Regions from separate parts of the Corynebacterium sp. TUM25015 genome, predicted to be linked through region 2. Evidence: predicted binding sites of a transcription regulator. Region 2 holds the regulator's gene; the other holds the start of a gene.

Region 1 (3,414 bases), 430 kb from region 2:
TGACCACTCTGGTGCATATGACGCTGGTGCAGCACACACAGGAAGAGCTGCGGGAGATGCTGCGCACCTATGCATCGCTGGGGCTGACCAATCTGCTAGCTCTGCGCGGCGACCCGCCGGGCGACCCTAACGCTGAATGGGTGGCTACACCGGGTGGTCTAAATTACGCCAGCGAGTTGATCGACATGATTCGTGAAATGCCCGAATGTGCGGACTTTGACATCGGTATCGCCAGCTTCCCGGAAGGTCACTACCGCACCGGATCGCTAGAGCAAGATACCGAATACACCTTGGCGAAACTTCGCGCCGGGGCACAGTATTCCATTACACAGATGTTCTTTGATGTGGACCATTACCTGCGTCTGCGTGACCGGTTAGCCAAGGCGGACCCGGAACATGGGCAGAAGCCGATCATCCCAGGGCTTATGCCGATTACGTCGCTGCGTAGCGTGCGGCGCCAAATGGAGCTGGCGGGTGCTGCCCTGCCACCGGAATTGGAGAAGCGTCTACTCGATGCCGCTGCAGGGGATGAGGTGGCTAACCGTGATGCCATTCGCGAGGTGGGCATTGAGGTGACCACCGAGATGGCGGAGCGCCTGATTGCCGAAGGCGTGCCAGATCTGCACTTCATGACGATGAATAACGTGCGGGCTACGCAGGAGGTTCTGCACAATTTGGGAATGGCGCCAGCATGGGGGCAGGGGCTTGGGCACGACATGGTTCGCTAGGCACCTCGGTAGTGGAGTCGCTAGATGCCCAGCAGTGGCCCTGTATTGGTGAGCTATTGGTGAGTTAGTTGCACGTTCGCTGCAGGATGCCGAATGGTCGCGGATCTGCAGGGAACTTGAAGTTTCGCAGCACATCGGTGAACCCGGCTCGGCGATAAAGCTGCCAGGCGGCATTTGCTTCACCTTCTACCTCCGGAGTGGAGAGCATCACTGTACTCTGCGGCGTTCGCTGGAGGAGGTCGTTGAGGATTTTGGTGCCGACGCCCTCACCCTGCGCTGGGGGCAGGACATGTATCTCGGAGAGCTCTGCGTAGGTATGCAGTATGCGGGAGACCTCTGTGCGGGAGTATCCGTTAAGAACCAGGCCGCGTGCGACCTGCCGATACCACCATGTTTGCGGGGAACCGCGAAAGGTGAAGCCGATTCCGATGCAACGCTGGCGTGAATTGTCGGGATCTGGGGCCTCGTCAACGTGGTGTAGGAGCGCCATGGTGCAGGTGAAGTCCGGCTGGGAGGCGTTGTAGAACCACAGGGATTTGCGCTGTGGATGGGTCTCTTTGGGGTAGTTCATTGCGGCGAGGTGAATGTCGATGAGCTCGTCGAGCCGCGCAATGAACTGGCGGTTGTTGACAGGGGTGATGGACACGCGCAGGGAGGAATCGTCGGGAGTTGGCTGGGAGTACGTGTCCTGGGGCATGGAAACAATAGTGCCACCTTCTGGCGGAATGAACTCAAAAATAGACAATAAGACATGTGTTCGATTATTGTCGGCTTGGGGCTGGGTGGTGTCCAGGGAACTTTCTAATGTGAGACCTAAACCTTGCATAGGACAGCGACTGAGCAAACTAGGGGATGAGAATGATGACCGTACAGGAAAAGCAGATTGGAGCCCGGGCTGGGTACAGTCGCTCCCTGGGCGCGAGGGGGTTCCTGGACGAGGCAGAGCGACAGTTGGCGCTGTCGCGAGCGGAACTTCGTGAGCCAGAGGCGATTGTGTATGCCTACCGCGCCGGATTGAGGGCGGCAGGGGCGTTGATTGAGTGGGAGATGGCCACGCGGAAGCGTCGTCCTTCCGGAAGTGCGTGGGCAAAACTGAGGGTACTTCGTCCGGATCTTAAAGACTGGGCTGAAACCTTTGAGGCACATGCCCGAGTGGCGAGCCGGGCTGGCTTGGGGCTTAGTCAGGGAATACCTGCGGATTCCCGGGGCGTGATTTACCACGATGCTTGCGATCTAGTGGACCTAGCGCGAGCGGCGGTGGATTACCTACCAAAGGTGGCCTAGAGCTCCTCAAACAATGCTTATCATTGTTTGAAAACCGCAGGTTGATGTAGGGTGGGTGGGGTAAACACGGGTGTAACGCGCCAGGGCTGGAAACTTTTTCTGCGGGTTGTCCGTTGGAAGAAGTAGCCGCAAAGAATTGGGAGGTCGCGATGGCTCTATCAGAGCAAGAGCAGAGGATGCTCGCGGAGATCGAACAGGCGCTGATTGCTGAGGATCCGCGCCTGGCGAAGCAGGCTTCCACCAATGGCGAGCGGACAATGAACTTCAACATCCGTTCTATCGCGCTCATTGTTCTCGGGCTCACGGTGATGGTTGGTGGGATTGCAGCCTCTCAACTGTCGCTGTGGTTCGTGGCTCTAAGTGTCCTCGGATTTTTGATCATGTTCGGTGGTGGCTTGCTGGCTTTCCAGCCGAATGAGGATCCGGAGGCTGCAGCTATCAAGCGCTCCAAGGCGGGAAAGCCCCGCAAGGCACGTGCCCTGAAGGGAACGTCCGGTGGAGGGCTCGGCGATCGGATGGAAGATAGTTTCCGCCGTCGCTTTGAGCGTTAAAGCGTTGCGGAACAAGAAAACCACCGCCTCCCAGCCGGGAGGACGGTGGTTTTTAGTTTGCGGCTGGGGCTAGTTTCACCCTTGAGTCAGGGGGCTTCTACTTCTTCGGGGATTTACCGTGGCGCGATGTGGGAATTGTTGGGGCATCGAGTTTGAGTCAGTACAACCTATCCAGCACGCTGGCATTTTCGATCTCTAGGGGTGGGGTGCATGCCTCGTAGTTGCCGGTTGTGTAGCGCATGTCGTATCTCCTTGGTCGGTATCGAACTTGCTACATAATTCAGGCTAGCACTCAAAAGGTAAACCTTATTTTTCGGTGTGCGAGTTGGGTGTGGGCGCCCCACTTTCCCCCACTTTGAATATTCTATGCATAGTCATCCGGGGTGAAGGGTGGTCGTGTGTAAGGGGGAAACGCTGTCTACCTGTGCTAAAACGGTGCTTTTAGTAGGGGGCTCGGGGTGGGGGAGAGTGTGGCGTCGTAGTAAAGAAGAGGGGGGATGTAAAGATCGTGCGTTGGTTGTGAAGGTGTGCTTTGTGGCTAGAGTGCTGGTTGGGGACACTTTGAGAAAGAAGTGGGGAGAAAAAAGCGCACACAAAAGCTCGTGTTGTAGAGATTGTGGGGAGGAGTGGGGTAAAGTGGGGATCGTTGGGGTGAAGCTGTACCAACAATTCCAAACTTCATAGAGAAACCAATGTTCAGGGTGATTTTTACCCTTGATTCACAACGGACACGGCATAGCAAGGCGCAAGATCATTCATAGAAAGGGGCCGATGACATGTTTTTCGGCACCTTTACGCCGAAGCTCGACGACAAGGGTCGATTGACTCTGCCGGCGAAGTTTCGCGAAGAA
Region 2 (3,414 bases):
CGGGTGCGGGAGTACTGGTAGAAGACGCACTATTTGCCACCCTGGATCCGACCACCAGGCGGGCAAACCTGGCTGATGGTCGGTCCGTGGTTTTTAGCGACACGGTTGGATTCGTGCGTCACCTCCCCACGCAGTTGGTTGAAGCTTTCCGCTCGACCTTGGAGGAGGTTCTGGCAGCCGACGTGGTTTTGCACGTTGTGGATGGTTCCGATCCTTTCCCACTGGAGCAGATCAAGGCTGTGAACACAGTGATCGGCGGGATCGTCGAGGAATCCGGACAGGAGGCGCCACCGGAAATTCTGGTGGTGAACAAGATCGATACCGCGGATCCACTGGTGCTCGCCGAACTACGTCACCGAGTGCCGGATGCCGTCTTTGTATCGGCGAAAACAGGTGAAGGGATTGCCGAGCTGGAGGCTCAGCTGGAGTTGTTCCTGAATTCCCTGGATTCCCATGTCACGTTGCACGTGCCTTTTCACCGCGGCGATATCGTGGCCAAAGTCCACGAACTGGGAACGGTAATTGCAGAGGACTATGACGCAGAGGGAACGAAACTAGAGGTTCGTTTGCCGAATGTAGTGGCAGGGGAGTTGCAGGAGTTCAGAGCCGCAGACTAGCTGCCAAAGCTGACGTCGATACCGAGATTGCGCAGCTCGGAAACGTAGGGCTGTGGAGCGTCCTCGTCGGTCACGACGGCACTGATGTCCTGGATAGTTGCGAAGCTCACCAGGTAGTCCAGGCCAAACTTCGTGGAATCGCACAGTGCGACCACGCGGTCGGAGTTTGCCACCATAGAGCGCTTGATTGCTCCTTCTTGGGCATCGGGAGTGGATAGCCCGTGAACGATAGTAAGGGCATTGGTTCCAATGAATGCAACATCGGCATGGAGGACGCCGAGCGCGCGGGTGGCAAGGTCGCCAACGACAGCCTGAGACAGGGCGCGGACGTGCCCACCGATTAGTTGGACATCGCAACGGGGGGATTCCGCCAATGTGGTGGCAATAAAGAAAGAGTTCGTGACGATATTGAGCTTCGGTGCCATCAGCTTGGGATCGTTGGTGGCATTGGCTTCGGCGATGGCCTCGGCAAAGACGCCCGTGGTGGTGCCTGCATCGATGAAGATGGTGCTGCCTGTTTCCGGAAGGAGTGTTACTGCAGCTTTGGCGATTGCTCGCTTGGCTCCGAGAGATGCCTTTGAACGTGTGGCAAGAGTGGTGAAGTCTGTACGGAAATTCTGTGCCGGAACCGCTCCGCCGTGGATGCGGAAGAGCTCACCGCCGTCAGAGAGAATCGCGAGGTCGCGGCGAATTGTTTCCGCGGTGACGCCGAACTTCTCCGCCAGTTCATTCACAGTAACCCTGCCGTGAATGGCGGTGAGGGAGGCTATTTGACGGCGCCGTTCTGCTGATTCCATAGGCGCTACTTTAGTGCCAAGTGGGTCGGAGACGGCGGCGTCAGAACCAATAGGGGGGGAGCTAAATCTTGCGCAAAACCGCTGCGACCTTACCCAGGATGGTCGCCTCTTCGGCAGGAATAGGTTCGAACAGGGGGTTGTGGGGGATAAGCCACAGCCCGTCGGCATCCTTTTGGAACTCCTTTACGGTCGCCTCACCGTCGATCATGGCGGCGACGAAATCGCCGAACTCGGCGACGGCCTGGGAGCGAACCACGACCCAGTCTCCGTTGAAGATGCCGGCATCATGCATAGACTCGCCCACGACCTGCAACAAGAAGAGCTCTCCGTTACCTACCAACTCCTGTGGTAGTGGGAAGTGAGCCTCAACATTTTGCTCTGCAAGGATCGGGGCGCCAGCGGCGATCTGCCCCACAACCGGGACGTAGGTGGCCTCTGGCATGAGCTCTCCGTCGTCGGAAGTCGGGGGCGGAGTAGCTGCTTGCGGCGTGGGTTTAGTCTGGGCTGGGAGCTGCCCACCGTCGAAGGAGCGCACATCAACCGCGCGAGGTCGCTTGCCATCGCGGCGTAGATGTCCGCGCTTCTCCAGCTGGGTGAGATGATAAGAAACCGATGACGTCGAGTGCAGTCCTACAGCATCGGCAATTTCGCGAATACTTGGCGGGTAACCGCGGATGACCGTCGAATCGCGAATGACTTCGAGAATGCGGCGCTGGCGAGTGCTTAGGGCTGGCTTCTTGCCGTCCTTCTGAGCTTGCTTCTCCGCACGCTTGTCAGCCTCGGACTTCGGAGGACGCCCAAGCTTGGGGCGAGGGGAAGGACTTTCGGTGGGTTGGTCGGTGGACACGGTTATACCTCATTCCGGCGGGGTCTCTTTATCGGTATTTCGCGATCTGCTTCCACACTACCCGAAATAGAACGCATTTCTAGTATATGTGTTCGAAAAAGTTTAGATTTGTCTAGACATGTTCGAACATGCGTGCTAAATTCTGTACTGTGTTCGAGATTCGAACAGATGATCTAGAAATCAGAATTTTTGAAGTTCCCTGTCGGGCGTGAATGGTTCACTAGGGTAACAGCCAAGGGAATAAGACGTAGGCGCTAAGAGGCTTTGCTGATTAGCCTTACGTCGCATTGTAAAGGAGTAGCCACATGACCACCTCGATCATCCGTCCCGCAACTACTGTCCAGTCTGCATCGCATGTCCGTGTGCTTCCTGATGATCGGGTTGCGCCACCGCGTAGGCCTCAAGTTCTTAAGCCTAATTGGGAAGCACTGGATTCTAGGGGTAATTCGAACACCTTTGGGTATTCTTCTGCACCTGTTGCGCGTTCGATTCCGCGCCGCAAGATGGATCGCATCTCCGGCGCAAACGAATGCCTGTTCGACAATCAAATGGGGTGGGTAGATAGAGTTCGCGCACGAACGGAGCGAATCATTCACTCGCCTGGTGGAACTGCGGTCTCCCTTGGAGTGATGTCCACGCTGCTTGGGTTTGCGCCTCTTCTCATCCCATAGTTCAGCTTCTGCGTCGGGGGAGGGGCGACTAAGCTGAGAAGGGTGTTGTGCCCCTCCTGTAGCTCAGATTCATCCCGCGTTGTTGATTCGCGATCCATTGAGATGGGTGTTTCTATCCGACGTCGTCGCGAATGCAGTCAATGCCAGACCCGCTTCACCACTATTGAAAGGTCTGTTCTGTTGGTAGTGAAGCGCAATGGCGTGACCGAGGAATTCAGTAGAGAAAAGGTTATCAAGGGCGTGCGTCGGGCATGTCAGGGGCGCGATGTCTCCGACGACGCATTAAAGCGTCTGGCACACGAGGTGGAACAAGCCGTCCGAGTGACACATGGTTCCCAAGTACCCGCAAACCAGATCGGCCTGGCGATCTTGGATCCACTCCGAACCTTGGACGAGGTGGCTTATCTCCGTTTCGCCTCCGTGTATAAGTCTTTTAACTGTGCCGAAGACTTCGAGCAGGAAATCGAATCGCTGCGTGCCCA

What was found. Region 2 encodes LexA, which represses DNA repair genes until DNA is damaged. Its sites were predicted from a motif close to CGAACANNTGTTCG; they were not measured.
Region 1: AC06DS_RS06715 (SAV_6107 family HEPN domain-containing protein) is a predicted target of LexA. The motif match lies at 1,475-1,488, and genes of this name have one in related genera.

What each region holds. Positions count from the first base shown of each region.
Region 1 covers NZ_CM150783.1:1,476,109-1,479,522, forward strand. Annotated here, with positions in the region: gene metF (methylenetetrahydrofolate reductase [NAD(P)H]) at 1-728, shown strand, start outside; gene AC06DS_RS06710 (GNAT family N-acetyltransferase) at 793-1,425, opposite strand; gene AC06DS_RS06715 (SAV_6107 family HEPN domain-containing protein) at 1,587-2,012, shown strand; gene AC06DS_RS06720 (DUF3040 domain-containing protein) at 2,162-2,563, shown strand; gene mraZ (division/cell wall cluster transcriptional repressor MraZ) at 3,340-3,414, shown strand, end outside.
Region 2 covers NZ_CM150783.1:1,903,420-1,906,833, reverse strand. Annotated here, with positions in the region: gene hflX (GTPase HflX) at 1-617, shown strand, start outside; gene AC06DS_RS08640 (DeoR/GlpR family DNA-binding transcription regulator) at 614-1,414, opposite strand; gene lexA (transcriptional repressor LexA) at 1,476-2,261, opposite strand; gene nrdR (transcriptional regulator NrdR) at 2,975-3,414, shown strand, end outside.